DNA from 2 places in the Cutibacterium sp. LaCa_89 genome. Region 2 is predicted to be linked to the other one. Evidence: riboswitches for the same ligand, from Rfam matches in the RefSeq annotation. Region 2 holds a riboswitch; the other holds the start of a gene.

Region 1 (15,691 bases), 810 kb from region 2:
GCGGCGATCTCGGCCTGAGTTGCTTGTTCCAACCAGTATCGCTTTGCCACGGTCAGTAAGGTCTGGATGTGTTCGCGGTCAGTCATATGAATCTCACAAATGTGAATCTTTGTAATCATAGCCCCGCTGAAACGCGGTGTTGAACCATCGTACTGGCGTTTTAGCGCTTAGTGAATTCACATATGTGAGCTCATGGCCTTGCGAAGGATGTCGGGCTGACGGCTGAATGGTTCTCGTCACACAGTCGTGAGAGAGGAATCACCCCAATGGCCGTCGTTCGTACCATCACTGGCGACGTTTCACCCGACACGCTTGGTGTCGTCAATGCCCACGACCACCTCATCCGTGTTGGCGCCGGTGAGGTCTACATCGATCCTGACCATCTGCTCGACGACGTCGACAAGGCAGCTCAGGAGGCCACCTACTTCGTCGAAGCTTCCAGGAGCTGGGCCGACGGCGCCACGATCGTCGACATGTGCCCCGCATCCTCGGGTCGCGGTGTGCTCAAGACCCTTGAAGTTGTTGAGAAGGTCCCAGGCCTCCAGGTCGTCCAGGCCACCGGATTTCACCAGCAGAAGGTCTACCTGGAATGGCGTCAGAGCTGGGTCAACCAGTACACCGTCAACCAGATTGCCGATCTGCTCATCGCCGACATCGTCGAGGGCATCGACCGCTTCGACTACATGGGCCCCATCGTCGAACGTACCGGGGCCAGAGCCGGCGTCATAAAGTGGGCGACCGCTTACGGCAAAATTACCGAGTGGGAACAGAAATCCGGCAAGGCGGTGGCTATCGCATCTAAGGAGACCGGATGCCCTATTAACACCCATGTGACGGCCGGAACCTGCGGCCCCGAGCAGGCTCGCTACCTCGTCAACCAGGGCGTCGATCCCGCCAAAATTGCAATCGGCCACATGCAGCGTAACTGGGATCCGTGGGTCCACGAGCAGATCTGCAAGCTCGGCTGCTACGTTGAACTCGACGGCACCAACCGTATCAAGTACGTGCCCGACAACACCCGCGTCAACCTCATCAAGACCCTTGGTGAGAAAGGCTACGGCAAGCAGATCCTCCTGGGCACTGATTCCGGTAAAGCCTCGTACCAGAAGGTCTACGGTTCGGTCTCGGGCATTGACTACGATCCGGCCGTCTTCTGCCCGCGTCTGGTTGAGGATGAGGGCTTTGACCGCAGCTACGTCGATGACCTGCTCATCAACAACGCCGCGACCTTCCTTGGCTTCGAGCCCCTGGCCGGGTGACGACGATGACACGACTCCAAGTTGCTCTTGATACCTACGACCTGCCGTCGGCCCTCGCCCCGCTGGCCCAAGTGTCCAACGAGGTTGACGTCATCGAGTGTGGCACCATCCTGGTTCTAGCCGAGGGCATGGATGCGGTGCGTGCCGTTCGGGCGGTCTACCCTGGGAAGGCTATTCTTGCCGACGTTCGCATAGCCGAAGCCGGGGCCAAGATCGCCCGGCTGTGCTTCGAAGCCGGAGCTGACCTCGTCTCCTGTGTCGCCGGGGCATCTCTGACCACCATCGATCAAGTGTGCAAGGTGGCAGAGGAATTCGGTGGCGAAGTTCAGGTCGAGCTCGCCGACGAGTGGTACGACGCTGATCGTGCCCGCCGCTGGCGTGAATTGGGTGTCCAGCACGTCATCGTCAAGCGTTCCCGCGACCGTGAGGCCGCCGGAGACCTCTCCTGGAAGCCCGAGGACCTCGGGCGGGTCGACGAACTCGCTGAGATGGGATTCACGGTCACCGTCACTGGAGGCATCACTCCCAAGGACCTCCCGGTTTTTGCTGAGCATCCAGTCGGCATTGTCATCGCTGGTCGTTCAATCGTCGCCGCCGACGACCCAAGGGCTGCGGCACAGCAGCTACGCTCCACGCTTGACGAGGTGTGGCCGAGATGACTGAGTCGCTGTCGGACGGGGTGGCGCTCGGCATTTACGAGAAAGCTCTTGTTGGCAACCAGCTTGAGACTGCGGACGACTGGCGTCGCTTCTTTACCCAGGTGCCTGAGACCGGCTTCGGTTTCGTTGACCTATCGGTCGACGAAACCGAGGGAAGGGCCGCACGGCTTGAGTGGGGTCAGGACCGCCGTCGTATGGTGCGTCGTTGTGCCGAGGAAACAGAGACCACGATCGGTGGTATCTGCTTGTCAGTGCATAGGCGCATTGGCCCTGGTAGCGCCGACCCCGCGGTGCGTCAACGTGCCCGTGACGTGCTAGCCGAAGGGTTGCACCTTTGCCACGATCTCGGAGCGTCCGTGCTTCAGGTGGCTGGGTACTACTGTTACTACGAGCAGATGAACGATCAGTCTGAGCAGTGGTACACCGATCTTCTGATCGACGCCGTCCCGATGGCTGCCCGTCTCGGCGTCGTGATGGGTATCGAAAACGTTGACGGCACCGACGTCACCTCGATCCGCAAGGCCATGGAGTTCGTCAAGCTCGCTCACTCTCCTTACCTGCAGGTCTACCCCGACATCGGAAACATTGCCGAGCAGCAGCTCGATGCCACGATCGAACTCGAGGCTGGGCGCGGCCACATGGTTGCGATCCACGTGAAGGATGTCCGGCCCGGCGAGCCTCGGCGGGTACCGATGGGAGAGGGGACCGTCGACTGGGACGATGCCTTCGCCATCCTTGCCAAGCAGGGTTGGCGCGGCCGAATGATGATCGAGATGTGGAACGACGATGCCCCCGATTCCAGTGATCGCAGTGTGTCGGCGCGTGAGTTCATCGAGGAACGCCTTCGAACCGCCGGAATCCCGGTTCGTAGGACCCTCGCTTGATTCGAGATCGGTCGGCCCAGCCTGAATCTCGGGCCGACCGACACCAAACCTCCAAAAAATTTCTATACCGCTGTTCAAAGGAGAACGTTCGATGCTCGAAGAGCTCAAGAAAGACGTTTGCGAAGGCAATCTCGACCTGCCCCGACACGGCCTGGTGACCTGGACCTCGGGCAATTTGTCTGCCCGGGACCCCGGGACCGGCTTGGTGATCATCAAGCCTTCCGGGATGCTATACGACGACATGACCCCTGACGACATGGTTGTCGTCGACCTTGACGGAAAGGTTGTCGAGGGAGATCGTGGACCATCTTCGGACACCGCTTCGCACCTGTACGTCTATCGTCGCCATGACGACATCCGCAGCATCATCCACACTCACTCCACTTTCGCCACCGCCTGGGCTGCCACGGGCCAGGACATACCCTGCGCCATGACCGCCGTCGCTGATGAGTTCGGTGGACGAGTCCCGTGCGGAGATTACGCCCAGATTGGCACTGAGCAGATAGGTGAGCAAATTGTACGGTTCATCGATGAGTCCCCAGCCGTACTACTCAAGAAACACGGTGTCTTCACTGTCGGCACTTCCATTGAGAAGGCTGTCAAGGCAGCCGTTATGGTCGAGGACGTCGCCAGGACCTTGACCTTTGCCAAGCTCATCGGCGAGACCTCCCCGCTCCCGCAGTCGGAGATCGACTCCAACCACGACCGATACACCAACCGCTACGGCACCCCAGCTGCGTCCCAGGGAGTGACGGCATGACTTACGACATCTCAACTATCGGTGAGGGACAGATCCGGCTCACCTGCTACAAGGGCGAGCGTCTCGTTAATGCCCAGCAGCTACGGGCCACCGCTGCCTGCTCCGAAGCCAACGTCGCAGGCTTGTTGTCCCAGCTCGGTCGCGACACCTGCTGGACATCTGTTATGCCACAGGGCGATCTCACCGACCGGGTTGTCAACGAGTTTCGTAGTGTCGGTGTCGATGTCTCCCACATCTGTATCAAGCCTGAGGGGCGCGTCGCACTGTACTTCATGGAGCCTGGTGAGTACCCGATGCCAGCACGTGTACTTTACGATCGCGAGCACACCCCTTTTCGTGACGTCCGTGTCGAGGATCTCGATTGGGAGGCCATGCTCGACACGAAATTGGTTTTCGTGACTGGCATCACAGCTGCTCTGACCGAGAACACGGCTGTTGTGGTGAGCCATTTTGTCGAGGAGGCCCACCGTCGTGGAATAGCCGTCGCACTTGACGTCAATTATCGTTCCCTGCTGTGGGAGCCGAGGCGAGCTCGAGAGGTGCTCGAGCCCATTGCTCGCATATCGGATATCGTCTTTTGTTCAGTGCGTGATGGCAGGGCGGTATTTGGAATAGAATCTGACGGAGAACAGGCATGCCACGATCTGCGCGAATTGTTCGGAGCTTCGACGGTCGTGTCCACTGACCAGATCAATGGTGTCTATCTATCCGACGACGAGCGCGGCGACCGCACCTTCCCAGTGGTTCAGGTTCCTGTCGTCGACCGTCCAGGTGCAGGAGACTCCTTCGTTGCAGGAACATTGCACGGGTATCTTGCAGGTGACGTGGTCCAGGGAATCTATTACGGGCAGCGGACATCTGCTTACGCCCTGACTCATTATGGAGACCTTACTCGTGTGAGTCCCAGTGAGCTCAATATTCCTTCGAACACAGACATTCTGCGTTGACAATAGTCGCGGTGCAGGTAGGAGATATAATTACATGTCCACCTCTACAACATCCAAGAAATCAGCATTAGATCTTATAGATTCGCGCCCTTTGACGCGCAATCAGAAGAATCTTGTCGCCCTTGCTATCATCGGAAACATTTCCGAGTTCTTTGACATCTTTCTCATTGGTTTCGTTGTATCCGCCCTCACTAAACCATGGAACCTGACCGGCACTGAGGCGGGCGTCATCCTCGCCTGTTCTGGCTTGGGTACGGTTATCGGTGCCATTATGTGGGGACGTCTGGCAGACAAAATCGGACGCCGTTCGTCATTTTTCTGGTGCGTCCTCATGTTCGTTACATTCACCGTCCTATCAGTGTTCACCCCAGATCATGGCTGGGTTATGCTCGCCATATTGCGTATTGGTGTGGGGATCGGTGTTGGCGGCCTCAATATCACCTCGATTCCGTATGTTCAAGAGTTTGTGCCAGCTAAACAGCGTGGACTTCTTGCTGGATTGGCGTCGGTATTCATACCTCTCGGTCTATTTCTGGGGTCATTCGCGCAAAATGTCTTGGGTGATAATTGGCGTGCCCTCATCGCACTGGGTGCGATTCCCGTCTTCCTGCTTGTGTGGATTCGCTTTGTCCCCGAGTCGCCAAGATTCTTACAGAGTCATGGACGGGAAAATGAAGCTCGTGAGGCTTTGGCGTGGGCGTTGGAGATGCCGGCTGACGACATTGGAGATCTGCCGCCCGTAGAGCACGTCCGAGACGCTTCGTACTCACTTGTCTTCGGCAAGTACCGCAAGAGCCTCCTTATTGTCAGCCTAGGGTCCTTCTGCTTCATTCTGGGGTCATTCACGATTCAGTCGTGGGGTCAGACCCTCCTCAAGACCGGCTTCGGCAAGTCTGCAGAGCAAGTTGGAATCCTGTTTATGTTCGTCTCTCTGGCCGATCTCATCGGGCGCTTCCTGTCAGCATGGCTGGCCGACCGCATCGGTCGGAGGATCACGATGCTGTCATTCGGTCTGGTAGGTGCCGCCGGAACTCTGATCATCGCGCTTTCGGCTCATCTGGGTTGGGGCTGGCAGGTCTTCTTTGCCGGCGTCCTTGTTGCGATGGCCTTCGGCGACGGCGCCTTCGGTATTCTGAACGCCTTCGGCGCCGAGCAATTTCCCAATGAGGCTCGCTCCACCGGTCTCGGACTCGGTTACGGCATCGGTGCGACTGCCAAGGTCATCGGTCCGGCGCTCATGGGACTCATGGTGGGCGGATCTGCGGTCAAACAGAATGTCACCTTGGACGCGGTCTTCCCGGCGTTCATCCTGTTCACCGGGCTGCTCGTCATCGGCGGTGTGACATACATGTTCGCCCGCGAAACTCGCGGCACCTCACTCGACACGATCTGACCTATCAAACGATCCTGACGTCGAGGGCCTGTACCTGACTCAACGGGTTAACCGAAGCCGTGACCTGACGGGTAGCCAGGGGGCCCTCGACACGCCAGATCCAGCGATACGGCGTCATCTCGACGACGTCGATCGTGGCATCCGCGGATTCCCCGGTGGCCTTGACCACGTCCTCGAAATCCTTGCGGCGCTGATCCAACGGACGATCCATGTCCATCGTCGGGCTCCACTCCTGAGCCACCAGATCGTCCGACCAGTTGCGAATGATCTTCTCGACGTCGTCGAGATGCTGCCGGACTTGGGGATTCATCGGCGAAGGATGGACGGCATCACAGGCCTTGCGATCCTTGGCCGCGGAGGGCAGCAGCAGGTCGCCCACCCCGGGAACAACGGTGTCGAGGGCCGTGGAGGTTACGCGGATGGCCGGGTGATACGTCTGATTCGCCAGCACCACGACGCCGACCCCGGAGGACGGATGCCACATCATCGTCGATCCATACCCTGGATACCCGCCACAGTGGTAGACGATGTGTTCCTTCCCCGTGACAGCGACGTGCAGGCCATATCCGTACCCTTCGGTGACTGGGCCGTACGTCGTGAAATACCGCTGCATTTGCTGCATGTCGCGAAAGACCTGGTCCCAACCATGGTCCTCGCTGGTCCACGCGGTGATGAAATGGCTCACCCAGATCCCGACATCCTTGGCGGTGCAGATGAGGCCGCCGATGGGGGAGAAGGTTCCGGAGCCAAGCAAGGGCTGGACGCTGCCATCTCTGCCGAGGCCTGGGGCGAGCTTTCCCTCGGGTACTTGCGTGACGTCGAGGAAGGATTCGGTCATCCCCAACCGACGGATGACGTCTTCCTCGACGACGTCGATGAATGGCCGCTCGGTCGCCAACTCGACGACGCGGCCCAGGATCGCGTAACCGAGGTTGGAATAGGCGTACCCCGTCCCCGTCGCGAAGTTCGTGATGAAGGGTTTACCCAACAGCGCCTCGAACTCCTCGCGTGCCATGGCCTGCTGACGGTCGGCCCACGGATCGTCCGGTGGTAGACCGGTAGACATGGACAACGCGTCACGAATCGTTGCGTTGGCGATGGGCTCCTGAAGCTGCGGAATCCACCTGCCGAGGGTGTCGTCGAGAGCGGGCCGTCGAGAAGCCACGTCGATCAGCCCGTGACAGATCCCAAGGACGCTGGCAGCGGTGAACGACTTCGACATCGACGCGATGCTGTAGACGCGATCGTCGGTGTCGTTACAGCGCACCTCACTGTCGTCAACGGTTGCCCAGGACAACGAGGTTCCACTCCCGGCGGCTTCTGACGACGCAGCATTGAGAACGTCGACGACAGGGCTAAGACGGGGATTCATGGCGGCATTGTGTCACTTGAGACGTGGGTTGGTAGAGCGGATTCGGACACCGCTGGCCCTAGAAGACAGGAGTGCGGCGTTGCCAGCGCGCATCGTGGCAGTAGATTGGACCACAACAACGCGGGAGCCCACCACAAGGGCTGAGAGGGTGTCGTGATGGCACCGACCGTCTGAACCTGTCCGGGTAATGCCGGCGAAGGAAGTGGTTGACATGACTGAATTGTCGAATCTGGTGTCGGAGTCTGTGGAGCGGCTGCGTCGGGACAAGCCGCTGGTGCAGTGCTTGACGAACATCGTGGTTGCCAATTTCACCGCGAATGTGTTGTTGGCTGCGGGGGCGGTTCCCGCTATGGTCGATAACCCCTCAGAATCTGAAGGGTTCGCCTCGGTGGCTGACGGCGTGCTAGTCAATGTTGGTACCCCGTACCGGGAGACCGCTGAGGCCATGGTTGTTGCCGCGCGTGGCGCCGCAGGTAGTGACACGCCGTGGGTGCTCGACCCGGTGGGGGTCGGGATGCCATGGCGTACCCAGGTCGCGCTGGACGCGTTGCACGTCGGCGCTCCAGCCGTCATCCGGGCGAATGCCTCCGAGGTATTGACCTTGGCTGGAACGGGAGCGTCTTCCCGAGGCCCGGAGGCCGGAGATACCGTCGAGGATGCCTTGAGATCCGCCGCTGAGCTCGTGCGCACATACGGCACCGTGGTCGCCATTAGTGGTCCCGTCGATCACATCGTGGACGCTCGCCGGCACGTAACCGTGTCATCGGGGCATGAATGGATGGCGCGAGTGACCGGGGTCGGATGCTCACTAGGGGCTCTGACAGCAGCCTTCGCAGGCGTCCAGAAGGATCACCTCATTGCCGCTACATCCGCAACCGCCATGCTGTGCGTAGCTGCCGAACGAGCAGCAGATCGCAGTGTGGGCCCGGGCGGATTCGCTCAAGCTCTCATCGACGAGCTGTTCCTGGTGTCACCCGACGAAGTCGGCGCGAGAGGAGGGCTTCGCGATGTCACGGCCTGACTTCGATCTTTCGGTGTACCTCGTCACAGACACCGCCCAATGTGGCGGCCCAGACAGGGTCGTCGAGACCGTGCGGCGTGCTATCGCCGGCGGGGTGACTCTGGTCCAATTCCGCGACCACGACCTGCCCGACGACGAATTCGTCACCTTGGGACGGCGGGTGAAGGATGCGTGCAGTGGAGTACCCCTTATCATCGACGACCGGGTGCATCTGGTCGCCGACATCGGAGCCGACGGCGCCCATGTCGGGCAGTCCGACATGCCGGTCGCCCAAGTTCGAGAGATTCTCGGGGACGATCTGCTAATTGGCTTATCCGCGCAGACCTCCGCCCATGTGGAGGCTGCGCTGTCTCATGGCCGTGACGTCGTCGATTACTTGGGTGTTGGGGCTTTGCATGGCACGGGGACTAAACCTGAAGCAGGCGAGCTCGGCCTAGCCGCGATACGCGAAGTCGTCGACGTCAGCCCGTGGCCGGTGTGCATCATTGGCGGCGTCGCTGCCTCTGACGCTCAGGATATAGCCCGGGTGGGTTGCGACGGCCTCAGCGTAGTCTCGGCAATTTGTCGAAGCGCCGATCCCGAGTCCAGTGCTCGGGAACTCGCACAGGCGTGGCGCCGCGCGAAGGGGAGGTGACGTCAGGGCGTGCACAAGCGCCCAGTGCTACTGGCATCTTGTTCAGATGAGCGGCCCTGGTGCGCATGGTACATAATCAGGCACGAGGGCACCCTAAGATGAGCGCCATGAGCACTTCTGACGTCACTCGTCGCGCCTCCAAGATCTCCGTCGTCGGGGCCGGTTCGGTTGGTTCCTCGCTGGCCTACGCCTGCCTCATCCGCGGATCGGCCGACCTCGTTGCCCTATACGACATTGCCAAGGACAAGGTCGAGGCCGAGGTAGCGGACCTCGCCCATGGCACTCAGTTCACCCCCGCCTCAGTGATGGGTGGCGCTGATGTCCACGACACTGCCGACTCTGATGTCGTCTTCATCACTGCCGGGGCCCGTCAGAAGCCGGGCCAGACCCGTCTGGACCTTGCCGGCGTCAATGCCAATATTTTGCGTTCCCTCATGCCGCAGCTGGTCGAGCAGTCCCCGAACGCCCTGTTCGTGCTCGTCACCAACCCCTGTGACGTCCTGACCGTTGTTGCCCAGCAGGCCACCGGGTTGCCGGCTAACCGCGTCTTCTCGACCGGTACCATGCTCGACACCTCGCGGCTGCGCTGGCTCATCCGTCAGTGGGCCAACGTCGAGCAGCGCCATGTACACGTGACCATCGTCGGCGAGCACGGCGACTCGGAGTTCCCGCTGTGGTCGACCGCCAACATCTCCGGTGTGCCGATCCACGACTGGACAGTCGAGGGTGAGCGCGTCTTCACCGAGGACGTGCTGGCTGATCTGGCTCACGAGGCCGCCTTCGCCGCGTACAAGATCATCGAGGGCAAGGGTGCGACGAACTACGCCATCGGTCTGACGGGTGCTCGTCTTGCCGAGTCCCTGCTGCGTCCGGGCCGTTCCGTCCTGCCGCTGTCCAGCGTCATCGAGGATGTCCACGGAGTCTCCGGGGTAGCCCTGTCCATGCCGTGCATCGTCTCGCGTGACGGCATCGAAGGAGTGGTCCCGGTCTCCATGAGCGCAGCGGAAATTGCCTCCCTTGAGGCTTCCGCGGAACGCTTGCGTGACACTTTGTCATCCATCTCGTGACCTGCTGAACATCTGTGCTGACGACCTTCTAGGCTGGGGGTATGTCAGTTCCTTTTCAGTATGCACAGGACAGTGACGGAGAACTTCTCAAGATTGCGGCTCGCGGCCAGGAGGTGTTGACGAACCCCCTGGCCAACCGAGGCACGGCTTTCACCCTCGAGGAGCGCAAGACCCTTGGTCTCACGGGCCTGTTGCCGTCGGGAGTCATGACGATGACCGACCAGCTCAAGCGGGTTTACGCCCAGTACTCGGCGCAGCCGGACGACCTGGCGAAGTACCTGTACCTCAACCACATGCACGACCGTAATGAGGTGCTGTACTTCCGCCTCATCGCCGAGCACATCGAGGAGATGCTGCCCATCGTCTACACCCCGACGATCGGCAAGGCGATTGAGGAATACAACCACTGGTACGACCGTCCGCGCGGTATTTACCTGTCCATCGACGACCCGGAGGACATGGAGCAGGCCCTGGGGCAGTTGGGCCATGGCCCTGACGATGTCGACCTCATCGTGGCCACCGATGCAGAGGGCATCCTTGGCATCGGTGACCAGGGTGTCGGTGGCGTGGCGATCACCGTCGGGAAACTGGCGGTGTACACCGCGGCAGCCGGAATCCACCCGCACCGTGTCCTACCCGTCATCCTCGACGTCGGCACCGACAACATGGAACGCCTCAATGACGACGGCTACCTCGGTGTGCGTCACCCTCGTGTGCGCGGAGAACGCTATGACGCCTTCGTCCAACAGTACGTCGAGACGGCCCACCGGATGTTCCCGCACGCCCTGCTGCACTGGGAGGACTTCGCGGCCGGTAACGCCACCCGAATCCTCAACAAGTACCGGGACGACTACTGCACCTTCAACGACGACATCCAGGGCACCGCGGCCGTGGTCGTCGCCGCCGTGTTGAGTGCCGTCAAGGCGTCCGGCACCCCGCTGAGCAAGCACCGTATCGTCATTCACGGCGCTGGTTCAGCTGGCACCGGCATCGCGAATCTCCTGGTACAGCTCATGGTCAGCCAGGGCCTGGACGAGGAAACTGCGCGTTCCCACTTCTGGGGATTGGGATCCCGGGGTCTGCTGCGGGACGGTCTGCGGCTGCGTGACTTCCAGCAGCCCTTCGCTCGCAGCAAGGAGGAGCTGGAAGGGTGGACCACTGACGCCCCCGACCAGTACACGTTGAGTGACGTCGTGCGTAACGTCCATCCGACGATCCTCATCGGTTGCTCCGCCCAGACGGGGGCCTTCACCGAGGAGATCGTCAAAACGATGTCGGCCCACTGTGATCGTCCGGTGATCATGCCGCTGTCGAACCCGACCCGTAAGGCCGAGGCACTGCCTTCCGACATTCTCAAGTGGACTGAAGGACGCGCCCTGGTGGCCACCGGTTCGCCGTTCAAGCCGGTCATGGTCAACGGTGTGACGTATCAGATCGCTCAGGCCAACAACGCCCTGGTCTTCCCGGGCATCGGTTTGGGAGCCATCGCAGTGCGGGCGTCCCGCGTCACCAAGGGCATGATCGCGGCTGCTGCCGAGGCGGTCGCCATGCACGTCGACAACCGGGTGATGGGAGCCTCGCTGCTGCCGTCCATTAAGACCCTGAGACCGCTGTCGGCGTCGGTGGCCATTGCCGTTGCCCAACAGGCGATGGAGGAAGGTGTGGCGACCGAGGCCACCGATAACCCGGTTGAGAAGGTGTTCTCGGCGATGTGGCAGCCGCGGTACCCACGCGTCGAGGTCATCTGAGCGACGACGCAGACTGATGACAGTGAAGTGACGGGACTGAGCTGATGACATGGGGTCCGGCATCGTGCCGGACCCCATGTCATCTCAGATGGGCATCAGAGGTGGCGAGTCACGCCTTGATCGTCAGAGCTGAGATGGGGGAGGACATCCCCGATCCATGAGTGAACATGACGGTGGCGTCAGCGCGCGGACAGTCAATGGTGACCGTGCCGTGCACCTTATGTCCCGGGGAGATGGTGTCGCCGAGGGTTCCGGTGGGTGGCAGGCTGGCCTCGTGGATGTTAGTCGACTCGTTCTCCATAATGAAGAAGGTGTAGTCGCTCAGGGATCCCCTGGTGACCTCGATGGTCACCGTGAGGGTGACACTTCCGGGACCCCAACTGACGTCGTCGATCGACCATGTTCCCTCGGTCGAGTCGTCCTTGGACGAGAACGGCACCGAGGAGGCCACAGCCGTCACTGACGCCGGAATCGGTGTCGGCGTGGTCGCCGATGACGGCGTCGCCACCGGAGTTGGGATGGGGGACTGGGGGAGATTAGGTTCGCTGGTGACCCGGCGAGCCACCAGAACAAGGGCGATGATGACAGCCACCGCAATGATGGCGGCGATCCAGCCGCGGTGGCGTTTCGGCGGCTGATACTGGCTGATGTCAGGCGGTTGGCTCATGGTGGCTCCACTTTACGTGGTTGGTGGTCGTCGGTGCTGTCCACAGGTTGGCGTTGAGACGAGATGACGCTGCCGGGAGTTGTCCACAGGTCCCCAATTGCTTGGCGGATTTCACGGGGTCGGGACGACAACTGAAGGTATGACAACACTGCATTCGTCCACCACCGATGACCGTGATCCACTGACTGTCAGGACCGTCGACGAGGCGATAACCCTGGCGCCCTACCTGCTCGGCTTCCAACCCAGCGAGAGCCTGCTCCTCATCGTCGCTGACGATGGCGCGACCTGCCAAGGTTTCGTCGCCCGGGTTGATCTCGACGACGTCGAACTGACCCTGGCCATGGACGCCTTCGCATCCCGAGTCGTCTCGTTGGCAGGGCAAGGACGGACGGTGATCCTGGCCTTCACCGAGGACCAAGACCGTGGCGTGGCTGCCTTGGTGTTGGCCATCCGGGCGATGGAAGGCATGAACATTAGTGACGCTGCCTGGACAGATGGTGAGAGCTGGCGCAGTATCTTCGGCGATGAACGGAGCTGCGGGGAGAATCACCCGCACATTCCCGCCCCGGAGATTGCTGCCGAGGCGGTCTATCGGGGGCTCACCGTTCTGCCGAGCCGCACCAACCTGGTCGATCAGCTGTCCGGGCCCGGAAGAACCTGTGACCCAGGTACTCGTCGACTCATCACCAATGCGCGACGACGACTCTCTCGCTGCGGTGATGATGTCGTCGCTGCCAGATGCCGTGCCCTCGTGAGGTCCGGTTCACCGATTGATGATGCCGCCGCCGTTGAAATGGCCGTTGCCGTCCAGCGTCCGGAGGTGGCACGCACCTTGTGGATGACGATGGAACGGGAGCACGCGTCGAGATGGCTGACGGTCTGGAGCCAAGCCGTCGGAATGATCCCTGATCGGTTGGCCCCGGCCCCGCTGGCCCTCTGCGGGCTGGCCGGGTGGCTGAATGGAGACGGGGCGGTGGCGTCAGTGTGCGCCCACCGATGTCAATCCATGGTGGGGGCTGCGGACCTGCCACAAGCCTTGATGGTCATCGTCGACGCCTTCGTGCCGCCCAAGCTATGGGAGATCATGGATCGCGACCCAACGTTGATCGCCCACCCACTCCCGGCGGAGCAGGTGGGCGAATAAGTCACAGCGGCGACGACAGTCAGACCTGCATACCGACGAGGTGACCGATGACATAGGTGATCGTCATGGAACAGATGCCCACGATGATGTTGCGGGCGATGGGGTGGGCCTTGCCACTGCCGCTGGCGATGGCTGACCCCAGACCGGTGAGGAACAGGCCGATCATCGTGGCGGCGATGGTGATGTAGACGCGGGTTGCCGTCGGGGAACACACCATGGCGAGCAACGGGACCAAGGCGCCGACGGTGAAGGCAGCCATCGAGGCGAAGGCCGCGTGCCAGGGGTTGGTGTACTCGTCAGGGTCGATACCCAGTTCGGCCTCGGCGTGGGCTCGCAGCGGATCGTGATCGGTGAGCTCTCGGGCAACCTGACGAGCAGTCTGCTCGGACAGGCCCTTCTCGGCGTAGATCCCGGCGAGTTCCTCGAGCTCCTCGTCAGGGAAGTCACGCAGCTCAGCGGCCTCCTTGGCCATGACGGCCTTCTCGATGTCGCGCTGTGAGCTCACGGAGACATACTCGCCGCCGGCCATGGACAGGGCACCGGCGACAAGCCCAGCCAAGCCGGCGATGAGGAGAGAGGAGCGATCGATGGTGGCGCCGGCGACACCCATGACGATGCCTGCCGTCGAGATGATGCCGTCGTTGGCTCCGAGCACCGCGGCACGCAGCCAGTTGAGTTTGGAGTTGAGGCTTCCCATGCCCTTGTCGGCCTCGTGAGGCTTGCGGGCTGGGGCGGGGGAGTCGGCCGACGTTGCGTCGTCGGCGGGGGCCAGGGCGGACATGGCCGGAACGGAGGCCGTTTCGGTCTTCCCGACTGACCTGTTCGCGCGGTGTGCCGTGGTGCTCATGACACCAACTGTGCTCGTGTTCAACGAGTGTTCACAAGGAAGGACAGGGAATCCTGGCGGTAGGTGTGGGGCAGCTTCGCTAAACTCTGGTCCGTATGTGTCGCGGGTCGGTGAGACCCGTAGTGGATCCGAGAGGTGTGACGTGAGCGACCAGGTGCGCGAGACGACGGGCTACGACGCAGCCGCAGCCCAGGAGAAGTGGTCCAGGTACTGGGAGGAGAACCACACCTTCGCAGCCCTTGACGACGGTTCCAAGGAGCGCCGCTACGTCCTCGACATGTTTGCATACCCCTCCGGTGACCTCCACATGGGTCATGCCGAGGCATTCGCCATCGGCGATGTGCTTGCGCGCTACTGGCGACTGCGCGGGTTCGACGTCCTGCACCCGGTCGGTTGGGACTCCTTCGGTCTGCCGGCCGAGAACGCCGCCATCAAGCACGGCACCCACCCCGCCGAGTGGACCTACAACAACATCGACACTCAGGCAGCCTCCTTCAAGCGTTATGCCGTCTCCTTCGACTGGTCGATGAGGCTGCACACATCCGACGAGGAGTACTACCGCTGGACCCAGTGGCTGTTCAATCGCTTCTTCGAGAAGGGGCTGGCCTACCGCAAGGATTCCTGGGCCAACTGGTGCCCCAATGACCAGACCGTGCTCGCCAACGAGCAGGTCAAGGACGGCTGCTGCGAGCGCTGCGGCGCCGTCGTCACCAAGCGTCAGCTCAACCAGTGGTACTTCCGCATCACCGACTACGCCCAGCGTCTGCTCGACGACATGGGTCAGATCGAGGGCAAGTGGCCCGATCGCGTGCTGTCGATGCAGCGCAACTGGATCGGACGTTCCGAGGGGGCCTACGTCGACTTCACCATCGACGGTCGTGAGGAGCCGGTGCGGGTCTTCACCACTCGCGCCGACACCCTCTATGGAGCGACCTTCATGGTCGTCGCCCCCGACTCCGCCTTGGCCCAGGAGATCGTCTCCGACGAAGCCCGTCCCGACTTCGAGACCTACCTTGGTGAGGTCAAGAAGAAGTCCGAGATCGAGCGTCAGTCCACCGAGTACGAGAAGACCGGTGTGCCTCTCGGTGTCGAGGCGACCAATCCCGTCAACGGGGCCAAGATTCCAGTGTGGGCTGGCGACTATGTGCTGGCTGACTACGGCACCGGTGCCGTCATGGCCGTGCCGGCCCACGATCAGCGTGACCTCGACTTCGCCCGCAAGTACGGCATCGACGTCATCCCTGTCATCGACACCGGCGAGGCCGATCCGCGCGAGTCCGGCATCGCCA
Region 2 (15,691 bases):
TCCTTGTCAGAGGTGAAGACACGGGCCATGTAGGAGCCCAGGTGATGCTGGGCGATCCCGAGCGCGAGGGCGAGAAGAGCAAGGCTCGCCAAGAAGTAGAACCACGTCATCAGAAACGCTCCGGACGGATGAGGGCGATCACGAGGTACACGACAGCGGCAATGCCGAGAATGGCCGCGACGATGTTGAGGACGGTCACAGCGCGTCGACCCCCTTCACGCACAGGGCGAGTAGGAGGAAGAGGACGACGACACCGAGCAGCCAGATAACGTCCAGCATGACAAGGCTCCTTGACGATGACCCGGGGTTTCCGGAGTGCCGGTTTTGGCACCAGGAACCATCGAAATCGTGTCGTAAGCGGGTTGTCGCGCTCCCCTACGGATCCCATACGGGGGTGAGCGGGATCCTAACGATTTGCTAACAGGCGAGTCCCGAACGGTTCAGAAAGTGTGACGTGCGTCACCGTTCGGCTCAGGGGAATCAGCCCTCCCGGCCACGATCGAAGGCCGCGATGGCCTGCGCGACCACCGCGGCGGGATCGTCAGCGGCCATCACGGCGCGCACCATGGCAACCCCTGCGATGCCGGTTGTCGCCAGCGCAGCCACGTCGTCAACCTGGACGTCCCCGATGGCGACGACGGGCCGAGAGCTCGCCTGCACCAGGGCCGGGTACCCCTCCACCCCCAGCGGTGGGCGTCCGGAGTCCTTCGTCGGGGTGGGTCGGAAAGGCCCGGCACCCAGGTAGTCCAGGGCGTCCGCGAGGGGCTCGGCCGACCTCACCAGGTCCAGGGTTCCGGTGGTGTAACCCACGATGGCGTCGGGCCCGAGCATGGCCCTGGCGTCACGTACCGGAAGGTCCTCGACCCCCAGATGCACCCCGTGGACGTTACCGCGGGCGCGCATCGCCGCCCAGGCGACGTCGGCTCGATCATCGACGACAACCCGCGTCTCCGGGTTCGCACGACGCACCGCCTCGCCGACCTGGAGAACCAGCGACAAGAGGTCTCGGGTCGCCAGGGTCTTGGCTCTCACCTGGACGATGCCGGCGCCTGCCCCAGCAGCCAACGCAGCCGTCTCGACGGTGTGACGGTCGGTTCCCGAGGTCACCAGGTAACAGCGCAGGTCCAGGGTCATCTCGTCTCCTCCACTCCGGTTCTCGCGACCTCGTCGAGGGCGTCGAGCAGTTGCACACGAAAAGTACCGGGTCCGCCGGCACGGGCCGCCGCGACCTCACCGGCGACGTCGAACCAGGTCACGGCCGTCACGGCGGCCTGCACCGGATCATCGGTGGCCACCAGGCACCCCGCGGTCAACGCGCCCAGTAGGCAGCCGGTCCCGGTCACCCGGGCCATGAACGGATGGCCTCTGGAGATCTTCTCGGCCACCCCATCGGTGGTGACGACGACATCCGTCGGCCCCGACACCACGACGACTCCCCCGGTCCGTCGCGCCACCTCGACAGCTGCGTCGACGGCGTGCTCGGGGGCATCCGCCGAGTCGGCTCCGCGTCCCCCTCGTCCTCCCACGAGGGCGAGGATCTCGGAGGCATTCCCCTTGACGACGTCAGGTCCCTCGTCCAGGAAGTCGCGAGCCATCCGGGTACGCACCGGCGCCAGCCCGATCGCCGTCGGGTCGAGGACCCACGGGACGCCGTCAGGACGAGCGGCGACGGTGGCGGGGATGCCGACCATGCCATCGGTCGACAGGGTGCCCAGGTTGACCGACAGGGCGTCGGCGGCCGTGACGACGACCGGGGCCTCCTCGAGGGTCTCCGTCATCATCGGACGCAACCCCGCCGCCAACAGGCCATCGGCCACCAAGGACATACTCACCGTCGCGGTGAGGCAGTGAACCATGGGCGGATTGCGTCGAGCAGCCGCCACCACCTCGTCAATCGTCATGCCACCCTCGCCACCTCGTCGATGTCAGCGTCGATGTCAGCCCCCGACAGCCGCGGGCCGAGGACGGCACCGAGCACTACCAGCAAACCACCGAGGACGACGAGCACGAGCACTGCCCCGAGATGCCCGAACACGCCCTCCAGCCCCGGCAGGTAGAACGGGTACAGCGCCGGCAGGATGAGGGACAGGCTGTACCCCATGCCGTAGCCGGTGGAGCGCACCTCGGTGGGGAACCTCTCAGACAGGTAGGCCGAGATGGGACCGTAGGCCGACACCGTCGCCACCTGGAGGGCGACGGCGAAGACGGCTGCCCTGCCTGCTGATGCGGAACTGATCGCTCCCCACCACAGCAGCGGGCCGAGCACCGCGGCACTGATTCCCCAGCACACCAGCAGACGGCGTCGTCCCACCCTCGTGGACCAGTGCCCGGCCAGCGCCATGAAGATCGCCTGACCAACGGAGGCGACTCCCATCACCCAGGAGGTCGCCGTAGCCGTCAGCCCGGCGTCGGTGCGCAGTCGCGCGGTGAGGATCAGCACGGTGGTGTCGGTGAGCAGCCACAGCCCCGTCATGAGGGTGAAGACCTGCCAGAAGGCCGGCGCCCACGCCCCGGCGATGACCTCACGCACACCGGGAGTCGGGGTCTTCCAGGCATCCCTGGAATCATGGGTGCGGTGGAGGAGAGGAGCGTCGCAGACCCGCCGGGAATAATAGATGATCATCCCGATGCTCATCGCAGCACCGATGACGAAGAGGATGCGCCATCCCCATGCGGCGTAGCGGTCCGGCCCGAGAGCGGCCAGCATGACGGCGACGGCGAAGGCGATTGACGCCTGGGCCCAGGGAGCCATCGACAGGATGACCCCGGACGCCAAGCCGCGTTTCTTGGGAGATGACCATTCCATCGCCAGCGGGATGGCGGCGGAGTACTCACCGGCGACGAAGATCCCGCCCAGGAATCGCAGCAGCAGGATGAGCCCGATCGTCCACGGCCCGATGAGCTGGTGGGTGGGCATGACGGCGATGAGCCCGGCGCAGGTCGCGGTGCCGGCAATGGCCAGGCGGGTGGTACGGGTGCGTCCCAGCCGGTCGGAGATCCGTCCGAAGATCATCCCGCCGAGGGGACGTCCCAGCAGCATGGCGATGACGACGAGGGCGCCGACGGAGGCGCTGGCCGAGGGGCCGGCGAGCACCACCATCGCGGGGGCGAGGGCCGTCAGGGGTAGGAAGACGTGAATGTTGTCAATCCAGTTGCCGACGACGCCGGCCCGCAGAGCGGCCCGTCCTTCGGGTGGCATCGTCCCCTTCGACGAGGTGTTCGGAACGGTGGGCAGTGATGTTGCCGTGGTCATGAGGGCAAGTCCTTGAACAAGTGTGGATGGTGCGGTCTGGAGCGGGGCGATGGCGGCTCAGACACGCATCGCCTGGTCGAAGAACTCCAACTCATGACGACAGGCCGTCAGATAGGCATGGGCAGCACGTGCCCGAGCAGTCGGACCAGCTTGTTCGAAGGCCTTCTCCACGACGACGAGGGTGTGCGAGGTAGCCTCGACAAACCCCGGGGCCCGGTAGGTGTCGAGCCACAACGCATAGGGATGGCCTTCCGGAACCTGCGGCAACCCGGCTCCCACCTGGGCATACAGCCAGAAGCAGGGCAGGACGGACGCCACCCCGACGACGTAGTCGTCACCCAGAGTGTGTGCCAGCAGGAAATTCGTGTACGCCGTCGTCACCGGGCCGGCCGGAGCCTGATCGCGTCCCTCCAACCAGGTGCGGTGCAGGGCAGCCTCCTCGACGATGCAGGTCTCGGACGACTGCGCCCACCACGCCGCGTCCTGCGGGTCGACGGCGCGAGCAGCCAGAGCGGCCAGGGCTCGTGAATAGCAGGCCAGATATCGGGCGTCCTGACCGAGGTAGAAGTTGAAGGCGTGACCCGTTAAGGTGCCATCGACGAGGGCAGCGACGAAGTCCGATCCCTGGATCTGACGGGCCAGATCCGCGCTGGCCTGCCACAGGGCCGTCGTCCACGGACCAACCGGGTCCACCGCAGCAGTGGGTGCTGACCCCGCCGAACCGACGAGGGCCTTGGGAGACTCCAGCGGCTCGATCGGCCCGAACCAAGCCACCGCCGAGGCATCGGCGGACAGCCGTCGTGCCCGGTGGGAGTGGTCGACCGGACCGTGTCCCCGGCCAACCTTCAGCTCTGACCCGTGCAGAATCGCCTCGTGCAACCAGTCGGTGACCCATCCCAGGGCCTCGCCGGGAGCATCCCCTGCACCCAGCCGGGTCGCCAGAGCCGAGGAGAGCGAGCATCCGGTGCCGTGGGTGTTCGTCGTCTCCACCCGGGTGCTCTGCGCGGTGTACGTCGTCCCTTCCGAGCCCACCCAGATGTTGTCGACACGCCGGGAGTCGAGATGGCCGGTCTTGACGACGACGGCGACCCCGGTCTCCTTGGCCCAGCCGCGCGCCTGTTCCAGGGCTTCCTCGGCGCCCTTCGCCGGTCCGGTCTCGCACAGCACTGCGAGCTCGGGAATGTTCGGGGTGACGACGGTTGCCCGGCGACAGAACTCGCGCATGGCAGCCTCGGCGTCAGGGGCGAGGAGCCGGTCTCCGCTGGTGGCGACCATGACCGGATCGACGACGACAACGGGCGGGCGGTGCTCGTCGAGGAATCTGGCGACCGTGTCGATGATCTCGACCGTTCCGAGCATGCCGGTCTTGACGGCGTCGATCGCCACGTCATCGCTGACTGCCGCCAACTGCTGCCTCAGGAACTCGGTGGGTGGGGTGTGGATCGCGCGCACCCCTTGAGTGTTCTGGGCAACCAGGGCGGTGACGACGGCCATCGCGTACCCACCGGCCGCGGTGATGGACTTGGTGTCGGCAGCAGTGCCGGCACCCCCGGAGGGATCCGTTCCCGCGATGGAGAGGACGCGCGGGACTGAGCCCTGCGACGGGTTTCTGGGGGTGGAAGAAGCCATCTCGGACATCCCTTCGCCAGTACGAACTAGATCAGGTTCCACGGGTGTGATCTCAGCGCCGATACGGCGCACCCCGTGTCCAGCGATAAGTATGGCACCCGACTGCGACAAGGCACTGCACCCCGAGTCCCGACGACGAAGAACGCTCAAGAAAACTCTTACGAAAGTCTCAAAAAGAGGGCATTCCATCACACCCTTCCGGCGCTATCGTGAGGCTAGTCGAAGTTCACCGGAGAACTTCCGGCGAAGTCGTATGAGGAGTGAATCATGACGAACTGCCAAAAGATTTATCAGCGCAGCTTCCCGGTCAGCCCGGATGGCAACTCGTTCGTTCACAACGACCTCGGTCGTTACACCATGAACCACCCGGTGCCCCCGGACGACATCGCTGAGCGCAAGGCATACCTGGTCGGCTCTGGTATCGCTGCACTGACGGCAGCCGTCTTCCTCATCCGTGACGCCAAGATGCCTGCCGAGAACATCACGATCCTCGAGGAGCTCCACCAGCCCGGCGGCGCCTTCGACGGCGACGGCGACACCGAGAAGGGCTTCATCGCCCGTGGCGGTCGTGAGATGGAGCAACACTTCGAGTGCTTCTGGGACGTCATGAAGGACATCCCGGCCCTCGAGATGCCCGAGCCCTACAGCGTCATGGACGAGTTCCGGATCGTCAACGAGAACGATCCGAACGTCAACCACTGCCGCATCATCAACAACCAGGGCCAGAAACGTTCGGCCTACAAGATGGGCATCAACAAGAAAGGCCAGCTCGCCGTCCTAAAGCTGCTGCTGGCCAAGGAGTCCGACACTTACTACAAGTCCATCGAGGACTGGTTCGACGAAGACTTCCTGCACTCCACCTTCTACACACTGTGGAAGACGATGTTCGCCTTCGAGCAGTGGCAGTCCCTGACCGAGTTCAAGCGCTACATGCACCGCTTCCTCCACCTGCTGCCCGGATTCTCGGACCTCTCCTGCCTGCGGTTCAGCCGCTACAACCAGTACGACTCCTTCGTCGTCCCGCTCATGAAGTGGCTGACCGAGCGCGGCGTGAAGTTCCAGTACGACACCTTGGTCTACGACGTCGACCTGGAGATCACTGCTCACCGCAAGGTCGCCCGAGGCATTCTGTGGCGCGACAAGGAGGGCGGCGAACATCGCATCGACATGACCCCGAAGGACCTCGTCTTCGTCACGAACGGTTCACTGACCGAGTGCACCGGCTACGGCGACATGGACCACCCCGCCCCCTACAACAAGGACGAGGTCGCCGGCTGGGAGCTGTGGCGCAACCTGGTCCGTCGTTCCGCCGTGTTCGGTCGTCCCGACGTCTTCTGCAGCGACGCCGACAAGACGGTGTGGCAGTCGATCAGCTTCAACTTCATCGGTGAGGACCATCCATTCCTCCAGAAGATCAGGGAACTGACGGGCAACGATCCACTGTCCGGACGCACGGTCACCGGCGGCATCATCACCGCCGAGGACTCGTCGTGGTGCATCTCGCTGACGATGAACCGTCAGCCACAGTTCCACGATCAGCCGAAGGACTGGGGCGTCGCCTGGGCCTACGGCCTGTACCCGTTCGAGAAGGGCGACATCGTCAAGAAGCCGATGCTGGAGTGCACCGGAGAGGAACTGCTCAAGGAGTACTGCTATCACTTCGGTCTGCTCGACCAGTTCGAGGAGATCAAGGCTCGCACCAAGGTTCGCATTGCGACGATGCCGTGGATCACAGCCTTCTTCATGCCTCGTGGCAAGGGAGATCGCCCGGAGGTCATCCCGGACGGTTGCGTCAACCTGGCCTGCCTGGGCCAGTTCGTCGAAACCCCGGACGACTGCATCTTCACCGTCGAAGGATCGGCTCGTACCGCCATGATGGCTGTCTACGGGCTGCTCAACCTCGACCGCGACATCCCACCGACATGGCCTGCTCAATACGACATCCGTTCTCTGCTGGCCTCCGCCAAGACACTCAACGACGGGCACCTGCCCGGTGGTCGACTGTTGTCGGTCCTGCTGCGCAATACCTACTACGAGGACATCCTGCCGTGACGTGCTGACGTCATGACGTCCTTCCAGTGCAACTTCGGGGCGGTCGCGGTTGAATGACACCGTGACCGCCCCGAACCATCTCCCCTCATCCCCCCTACCCGTCACGAGGCTGCGTGACCTGCTGGTGGCTGATGTCCCGGCTTCTCGTCTGGTCATCGCCTGTGACACCATCGGTGGGATCGGCCCGCGTCCTGACGACTCCTACCCAGCTGACCCGGTGTGGTGCGCTCATCTGGGAGCGCGGGTACCCCTCCTGGAGGTGATGTGCGCCGGTGCGCGTCCTCTCGTCCTCGTCAACACCCTGTGCCAGGACTGGGAGTCAGCCCAGCCCATGATCGAGGAGTTCCGACGCTGCGCGGCCGCCGTCGGGATTGACCCCACGGCGGTCACGGGCTCGACGGAGGACAACGTCGCGACGACCCAGACCGGGATTGGCGTGACAGTCATCGGCGTCATGCCAGAGGGAGAACTCCCCCGGGCCCATGACGGTGACGTGCTGGTCTGCGTCGGGACTCCCGTCTCGGCCCCTGATGACGACGTCGCCCCTGGCCGGCGCGAGATCGTGCCACTCGCGGAGGTGCGAGACCTGGTGGCCTCCGGGAAGGTTCACGACTGCGTCCCGGTGGGTTCACACGGGGTGGCGTGGGAGGCCGCACAGCTCGCCTCCACCGCGGGGTTACGGGCCGAGTTTCGGGACGTGGAGGTTGACCTGGCTCGCTCCGGAGGGCCCTCGACCTGCCTCGAACTGGCCTGTGATCGGGGCGACGTCGAGGAGCTACACGGTGTGGTGGCCCCGCATCGGCCGTGGGAGGTCATCGGTCGGCTCGCATCGGGATCCTGAGGACTCGATACCTGAGGATTACCACACGGAGCTGCCAAGAAATCGCGATGGTGACGTCACCATCGTGATTTTGGGCCAATTCTTGGCAGCTCCGTGTGTCATACCCCTTGCTCACCGCCGTTGACACGGGGTGTTAATGTGCGATTGCCTCGAATCGGACTCGGTCCGGGGTACTCCTTAGTGAGCGAAGTCGGTGGGAATCCGACACTGTCGCGCAACGGTGATGCCTCACAGCTCAGTCCGGTCGACTCCCTACGGAGTGGCAAGTAACGACTCTCGCCGTAGGAGTCTGCCGGGCACACGACGCGGGTGCCACCGTGAGTCCTGCGGCATGACCGCAGGGAGAACCGCGTGAGTACTCCGAAGACGAAGACTACGCCGAGAAGGATCTCGGCCCTCATCACCCTCCTCGTTGCCCCCAGCCTCGCACTGGCAGGATGTTCGGGCTCCGAGGACAGGACCACTTCAGGCGACAGGCCAACGACATCCTCCTCCGCCAACACCGGCGACAGCATTCCCGGCTGCATCAAGGACTTCGACTCCTCGAAGGACTACTTCCCCGACAAGGCGACCTTCAGCGACGCCCGCGGCCTCACCGTCACCTACCACAAGTCCTACAAGGTGGTGACGGTCAAGAACCCGTCGAGTACCTCGTCCAAGGAGACCAAGTACGTCCTGGTGCAGTGCGGCGCTCCGCAGCCGAAGCTGAACGGTGACCTCGCCAAAGCGCAGAAGATCACCGTCCCCACCACCAGGGTTGCTCTTGGATCAACGACCGAGCCGATGAAGTTCCAGATGATGAACAAGCTGGACGCCGTGATCGGAATGGCCAGCGTGGACATGGTCGGTGACCCAAAGACCCGTCAGGCCCTCAAGGACGCTCATGTCGCTGACTTCGGCGTCGGGGACGGCACCACTGAGGTCAACACCGAGAAGCTGGCCGCCCTACGTCCTGATCTGTTCATCATCAGCGGCCACGACGACCCCAGCAAGTTTGCCAAGGTCAGGGAGATGGGCACACCGGTCGTCGCCGAGCCCGACTTCCTCGAGAACACCCCGCTGGGACGGGCCGAGTGGATCAAGTACGACGCCCTCTTTGTCAATGCGGAGAAGGTCGCCAATGAGAAGTACGACGAGATCGCCAAGAAGTACCACGAGACGGCCCAGCTCACCTCCAAGGTCAAGACGCGACCCATCGTGCTCTACGGCTCCCAGTTCAAGGGGGTCTGGTACATCAAGTCCAACGAGAACTACTCCATCCAGTTCCTGCGTGACGCTGGCGGTGAGTACGTCTTCAAGGACGTCCACGGCGTGGTCTCGTCGAAGCTGGACACCGAGACGGTCCTCAAAAGGGCCCATGACGCCGACTTCTGGATCGATGGCCAGATCAATGAGTCGCAGAAGGCCTCCATCCCGACCATCGTCAAGGACGACCCGCGCATGAAGGCCCTCAAGGCGGTACGCACCGGCACCGTCTGGAACGCCGTCCTGCGTGCCGACCCGAAGCACGGCAACGACTACTGGCAGACCGGCGTCGTCCGTCCTGATCTGGTGCTGGCAGACCTGTCCGCCATCCTGCACCCTGAGCTCAGTCCGAACCATGAGTTCACCTTCTACAAGAAGGCCCCGACCAAGTGACCGCAGCACACCGGACGACGCAACGGCGGCGTGGACTGCCGCTGCCCGTCCGCTTCGCGATCCTCGGAGTGATCTTCATCCTGGTGGCGATGGCCGGGCTGACCCTGGGATCGGTGAACATTCCCCTCGACGACGTCATGACGATCATCTCCGGGGGCACCGACGTCGACCCGGTGTCCCTGACGATCGTCCAGGACGTCCGGGAGCCACGCACCATCACCGCCCTGCTGGTCGGGGCGGCCCTGGGGATTGCCGGCCTGGAGATGCAGACCCTGTTCCGCAACCCGCTGGCTGATCCTTATGTGCTCGGCATCTCCTCGGGTGCCAGCCTCGGCGTCGCCCTCGTCGTGCTCGGCACGACGTCGTCGGCGGGTGCGGCAACTTTCGCCTCCGGACTGGGCATCGGTCCCGATCTGTTGATCATGGTTGCCGCCGCGCTGGGGGCGGCAGTCGTGCTGTTCATCGTCATGCTGGCCGGCCGGTTCATCCACTCCTCGACGATCCTGTTGCTGCTCGGCGTCATGATCGGCTACTTCGTGTCCTCCGGGGTCACCGTCCTGCTGTCACGAGCCAGTCCTGAACTCGTCGCCCAGTACACCCGCTGGCAGTTCGGCAGCTACCACGGCGTGACATGGGAGAACCTCAAGGCGATGGCTCCGATCATGGTCATCATGATCCTGGCCAGCATGCTGCTCGCCAAACCGCTCAACGCCTTGTTGCTGGGAGAACGGTATGCCCAGACGATGGGGATGAACCTCAAGGTGGTGCGCGCCCTGTTGGTGGCGAGCACCGCCATCCTCGCCGGTGCCGCCACCGCGTTCTGCGGGCCGATCAGTTTCCTGGGCATCGCGATCCCACATCTGACGCGTGGGGTGCTTGGGAGGGCCGATCATCGTCATCTGCTGCCCGGATGCATCCTCACCGGCGGTTCCCTTGCGTTGATGGCCGACATCCTGGCGCAGTTGCCCGGCGACGACGTGCTGCCCGTCAACGCCGTCAACGCGGTGTTCGGGGCGCCGGTCGTCATGGTCATCCTGGTGCGCTGGTATCGAGAGGCGGAGGCGACATGACCGGTCTCACACTGTCGAACCTGACGGTCGGGTACCGTTCGGGCCGCCACGTCACGACGGTGCTGTCGGGGGTGACAGGGTCGTTGGAGGCCGGTCGAATGATCGGGCTGGTCGGCCCCAACGGGGCCGGCAAGTCAACCCTGCTGCGGTCGGTGGCCGGCTTGCAGCCCGTTCTGGGTGGCGAGGTATCCCTCAATGGCACATCGACGTCAAAGATGTCTCGCCGTCAGATCGCCCAGACCCTCTCCACGGTGCTGACCGACCGGGTCTCGGTCGCCCGCCTCACCTCCAGGGATGTCGTCTCGCTGGGACGTCACCCCCATTCCGGAATCGGAGGTCGGCTGCGCCCCCATGATCAGGCCGTCATCGACGAGTCCTTGGCGGCGGTGGGGGCCACCGAGTTGGCCGAGGACTTCGTCGGCGAGTTGTCGGACGGACAGCGTCAGCGGGTCATGGTGGCTCGGGCACTGGCCCAGGAGCCGTCCGTCCTGCTGCTCGACGAGCCAACCTCCTTCCTCGATCCGCCGGGCCGTATCGCCCTGCTCGGAATGCTACGCGAGGTGTGCACGGCGAGGGACATCGCCGTCGTGGTGTGCAGCCACGACATCGAGCCGGTGATGCGTTACGCCGACACCCTGTGGGTGGCTGGGCACGGCACTGACGTGACGATCGGCGCCCCGGAGGACCTGGCCCGTACCGGCGCCCTCGAGGAGGCCTTCCGCACCGAGGGGATCACCTTCGACCTCCACACCCTCACTTTCTGGCAGTCCGACGACGGATGCCCCACGGCGCGGGTTGTGGGGTCAGGGGTGGATGCCGACCTTGCTCATCACACCTTGGCACGATCCGGATACCGGGTGGTCCAGGACCCTGCGGACGCCAGCGTCACGGTGAGCGTGACCAACGGTGGCTGGGTGGTGGATGACCGCGTCGTGCCAACCCTGTCACAACTCCATGATCACCTCGTCGGACGTCAACAGGAGGTCAGCAGGTCATGACTGTCCGCTACCTCGTGCTGTGGCCCACCGCCGCCTGCGACCTTGCCTGCCCCTACTGCTACCGCCGGGAGCGCCGGGGCGGTCGGATGCCGACCGAGGTCGCCGATGCCTCCCTGGATCTTCTCGCCGAGGGGGTTCGTACGACCGGCCAGCCGGCCCATGTTCAGTTGGCCGGTGGTGAGCCCACCCTGGTGCCCTCCCTCATCGAGCACGTCGCCGAGAGAGTTGCAGGCATCCGAGGTGGACGGGTCACCTGTGGCATCCAGACCAACGCAGCACACCTCGACGACGAGATCATTGCCATGTTCACACACCGTGGCGTACGTGTCGGGGTGAGCGTCGACGGTCCACCGCAGGTGCAGGAGAGAGCCCGCGGTTCGGCGGCCCCGACCTTCCGGGGTCTGCTCGCCCTGGCCCGAGCCGACATCCCGGTACGAGTGACGACGGTGCTCTCGGCCCTCAACGTCGACCACCTCGACGAATTGGCCGTCACCCTGGGGGGACTGCCCAATGTCACCGGGTTCGGCCTCGACCCACTGGTGGGGATCGGCAGCGCGGCGGGCAGAGGCGATCTCGTTCCCTCCGATGACGCCGTCGTCGGAGGGATCACCGCCCTGTACCGACGCCTGATCCAGGTCAACGCGATGCGGGCGAGACCCCTGGTCTGGCGGGAACTGGAGACCGTCCGAGCTGCTATGCATCGCTCCCCGGCGAACACACCCACCACCGTCGATCCCTCCGGTCGCACCCTGCTTCCGCTGTCGGTGTCCAACCATCCCTACTGCCACGCAGCTGTCGGGGAATCCATGGCGGTGGCCCCGGACGGCGGCGTCTACCCCTGCTCCCAGTCCGTCGGGGACCCGGCATCCCGGGCCGGAACCGTCCCCGACGTCGACTGGGACCGCCTCAAACACCGTTTCTCCCAGGACGTCCACACTTTGCGCGGACCATGCCATCGCTGCGCCCTGGCTGGCCGCTGTCCCGGCGACTGCCCCTCCCGGGTCGAGGCCAACACCCTCGCCGACCCGGAGCAGGCTCGCACCCCACTCACCTGCCTCATCGACGACGCCCTCGCCCGTCTGGAGACCGCATCATGACCACCTTGTGTTTCTTCTCAGCCACCGGAGGCGAACTCACCCTCGTCAGTCAGGCCATCTCACGGATGAGGGCTGACGGCCTCGACGTCACCCTCTTCGGCCGCACCAAGGAGCAACTCATCGATCCGGAGCTGTCCCGCGCCTTCGCTCGATCAGCTGCTCGCAGCGACGCCGTCGTACTGAGTCTCCACGGCGGGACGGGGTCCTGCCCGGCGTGGTCGGACCTGGTCGAGGCATGGCAGGACCGTCGCGACTCCGGACTGTCGCTGCCGTGGATCCACATCCAACCCACCTCCGGTGACGACGACGGCCTGCTCGCCGCCCAGAAATGGGCCAGCGGCCTCGCCGACGGCACCTGGAAAGGGCTCATCGGTCTGCTGGGGATGAGCGGTCCGGACAACGTCGAGGCGGCGCTACGAGTCCTCGCCGACCGGGTGACGGGTGGGAACGTGCCCGTCCCCGAGGTCGTCCGTGCCCCCACCGAGGGAATCTGGCATCCGCGTCACGGCCTGTTCACGAGCTTGGCCGATTACCAGCACCACCTGAACCCCGACCGTCCCACCATCGGGATCACCTTCCCGCGCAGCTACTGGTTGGAGCACGACACCGCGCACATCCGGGCCCTCGTCGAGGCCGTCGAGGAGCTTGGCGCCAACACCGTCCCCTTCTTCTGCCTGCGTCTGCCCGACTCCCGGCGCGGGAACATGGGTATGGCCCAAACTTTGGAGACCCTGCTGCACGACGAGAAGGGCAACCGGATCATCGACACCCTCGTCGACGTCCACGGGATGTCGATGACGGCCGGCGTCCCCGCCAATGCCAACGCCTACCCGAACCTGGGCGTCAGTGTGCTGCATGCCCTCACCTCCTATGCACCGCGGGCCGTGTGGGAGGCCACCGCCCAGGGCATGGGGTCGATGGACATCGCCACCCAGGCCGCCCAACCGGAGCTCGACGGCGCCCTCATCACCAAGTTCCTCGCCACCCGGGAAACCGACGAGGTCGACGAACTCACCGGAGCCATCGTTCCTCGCATGATCCCGGTCCCGGGACGCCCCGAGGCGATGGCCGAGCTGGCTCTGTCCTGGGCTCGCCTGGCCCGCACCCCGGCCAACCAGCGCAAGGTCGCGATCGTCTTCCACCACCACCCGCCACGCAACGACCGCATCGGCTGTGCGACGGGGCTGGACACCTTCGAGTCAGTGCGCCAACTGCTCATCCGGATGGCCGATGAGGGGTACGACGTCCCGGAACAGTTCGACCATGCCGACGACATCGCCCAGGTGCTGCTGTCCTGCCTGACCTGCGACCAGCGCTGGCTTACTCCCGAACAGATGCACGACCGCGCCGAGGCCCACGCCGATCTGGAGACTTCCCGCCCCTGGTACCGGGCACTGCCGGAGTCCGTACGGGAGTGCATGGACCGCAACTGGGGGCCGCACCCAGGAACCCTCTTCGTCCACGACGACGAGTTCTCCTTCGCCGGTCACCTCGACGGCAACGTGCTGCTGACGATTCAGCCGCCGCGCGGGAACTTCGAGGCCGTCACGGATTCCGTCATCCACGACCCGGTGTTGCCTCCCCCGCACCACTACCTGGCCCACTACCGCTGGATCCGTGACGTCTTCAAGGCCGACGCCGTCATCCACGTCGGCACCCACGGCAGCCTGGAATGGCTTCCCGGCAAGGGGCTGGGCCTGTCCGAGGAGTGCTACCCGGAACTCGCCTTGGACCGGTTGGTCAACATCTACCCGTACATCATCAACAATCCCGGCGAGGGCACCCAAGCCAAGAGACGCAGCGCCGCCGCCCTCGTCGACCACCTCACCCCTCCCATGCGTCAGGCAGGTCTGTACGACTCCACCGCCGAGATCGACCGGATCCTGCGCGAACACGCCGGGGCGGAGTCACAGAGCCCGCAGCGCGCCCGTCTCGTCGCCGAACAGGTGTGGGGCGCCGTCGTGGAGGCCGGTCTGGACACTGATCTGGGGCTGGCCCCCGAGGACGTCGACACCGACCCCGTCCAGCTGCTCGACAAGGTCCATCACCACCTGCTCGAGCTGCAGGACCGCGAGATCTCCGACGGTCTGCACGTGCTCGGACAGCTCGTCGCCGACCAGGACGACCCCGCCGCGGCCGAGGTGGAGTACGTCGCCCAGTTGACCCGTCAGTCCAACGGCCACGTGCCGTCCCTGCGGGAAGCGGTGCTGGACGCCTGGGGGACGAGTCTCGACGAGGTCAGCGCGAAGGCTGGCGAGCCGGTCACCGTCACCGCCGACCTGCCGGATGGCCTGACCGGACGCGGGATCATGGAAGCTGCCCACCAGCAGTGTGTCGACCTGCTGGCCCCGGTCATCGCCTGTCACCACGGCGGATGCTTCGACGCCGACAAGGCCCGAGACCTGGCGGTCCAGATGAGTCTCGAACAACTCGGCACCGAACGCGGGGACGTCGTCGAGACCCTCACCTGGGTCATCACCGACCTCATGCCGCGTCTGGACGCCACCCGGGACGAGATCGAGTCGATCATGACGGCTCTGGACGGCGGATTCGTGTCCCCGGGGCAGTCGGGGGCACCCAGCCGGGGTAACGCCCACATCCTGCCGACCGGCCGGAACTTCTTCTCCCTGGATCCCGAGGCCATGCCGACACCAACCGGATGGCTGGAAGGGGTCGAGCTGGCCGACCAGTTGCTCGCCGGGTACGCCGAAGCCCACCCCGACCAGCCCTGGCCGCGCACCGTCGGGGTCGTGGTGTGGGGAACGGCCAACATGCGCAGCGGCGGGGCCGACATCGCCGAGATCCTGTACCTCATGGGGGTGCGTCCGATCTGGGAGTCATCGGGCCTTGTCAGTGGGTTGCAGATCATCGACCCGGTCGAGCTGGGGCGTCCTCGCATCGACGTCTCCCCGCGCATCTCGGGGCTCTTCCGGGACGCCCTCCCCAACCTCGTCGAGATGGTCGACCGGGCGGTCCGGATGGTCGCCGCCCTGCCCGAGGCTGACGACGACAACATGTTGCGCGCCCACGTCGAGGCTGACGTCGCCGACATGACAGCCCGCGGAATCGACGTCGAGCAGGCCCGTCGCAAGGCCACCTTGCGGATCTTCGGT

The links. A riboswitch is a leader RNA that binds a small molecule or an ion and turns the genes downstream of it on or off. The one in region 2 is predicted to bind thiamine pyrophosphate.
Region 1: linked by a shared signal. The riboswitch ahead of thiM (hydroxyethylthiazole kinase) and the one ahead of ACP8LP_RS00500 (bifunctional hydroxymethylpyrimidine kinase/phosphomethylpyrimidine kinase) in region 2 are both predicted to bind thiamine pyrophosphate.

The regions. Positions count from the first base shown of each region.
Region 1 is NZ_CP190889.1:922,476-938,166, forward strand. Features, by position in the region: gene ACP8LP_RS04310 (sugar-binding transcriptional regulator) at 1-86, opposite strand, end outside; gene ACP8LP_RS04315 (phosphotriesterase family protein) at 267-1,259, shown strand; gene ACP8LP_RS04320 (3-keto-L-gulonate-6-phosphate decarboxylase UlaD) at 1,265-1,918, shown strand; gene ACP8LP_RS04325 (L-ribulose-5-phosphate 3-epimerase) at 1,915-2,802, shown strand; gene ACP8LP_RS04330 (L-ribulose-5-phosphate 4-epimerase) at 2,894-3,562, shown strand; gene ACP8LP_RS04335 (sugar kinase) at 3,559-4,509, shown strand; gene ACP8LP_RS04340 (MFS transporter) at 4,544-5,902, shown strand; gene ACP8LP_RS04345 (serine hydrolase domain-containing protein) at 5,907-7,274, opposite strand; TPP riboswitch at 7,385-7,493, shown strand; gene thiM (hydroxyethylthiazole kinase) at 7,462-8,295, shown strand; gene thiE (thiamine phosphate synthase) at 8,282-8,929, shown strand; gene ACP8LP_RS04360 (L-lactate dehydrogenase) at 9,028-9,996, shown strand; gene ACP8LP_RS04365 (NAD-dependent malic enzyme) at 10,038-11,744, shown strand; gene ACP8LP_RS04370 (hypothetical protein) at 11,854-12,096, opposite strand; partial or broken gene ACP8LP_RS04375 (hypothetical protein) at 12,089-12,379, shown strand; gene ACP8LP_RS04380 (DUF4192 domain-containing protein) at 12,551-13,555, shown strand; gene ACP8LP_RS04385 (VIT1/CCC1 transporter family protein) at 13,575-14,402, opposite strand; gene leuS (leucine--tRNA ligase) at 14,545-15,691, shown strand, end outside.
Region 2 is NZ_CP190889.1:109,672-125,362, reverse strand. Features, by position in the region: gene kdpA (potassium-transporting ATPase subunit KdpA) at 1-110, opposite strand, end outside; gene kdpF (K(+)-transporting ATPase subunit F) at 110-199, opposite strand; partial or broken gene ACP8LP_RS00520 (hypothetical protein) at 196-388, opposite strand; gene ACP8LP_RS00515 (thiamine phosphate synthase) at 481-1,134, opposite strand; gene thiM (hydroxyethylthiazole kinase) at 1,131-1,901, opposite strand; gene ACP8LP_RS00505 (MFS transporter) at 1,898-3,253, opposite strand; gene ACP8LP_RS00500 (bifunctional hydroxymethylpyrimidine kinase/phosphomethylpyrimidine kinase) at 3,311-4,891, opposite strand; TPP riboswitch at 4,874-4,968, opposite strand; gene ACP8LP_RS00495 (oleate hydratase) at 5,150-6,934, shown strand; gene ACP8LP_RS00490 (AIR synthase related protein) at 6,996-7,775, shown strand; gene ACP8LP_RS00485 (ABC transporter substrate-binding protein) at 8,205-9,413, shown strand; gene ACP8LP_RS00480 (FecCD family ABC transporter permease) at 9,410-10,483, shown strand; gene ACP8LP_RS00475 (ABC transporter ATP-binding protein) at 10,480-11,481, shown strand; gene ACP8LP_RS00470 (radical SAM/SPASM domain-containing protein) at 11,478-12,578, shown strand; gene cobN (cobaltochelatase subunit CobN) at 12,575-15,691, shown strand, end outside.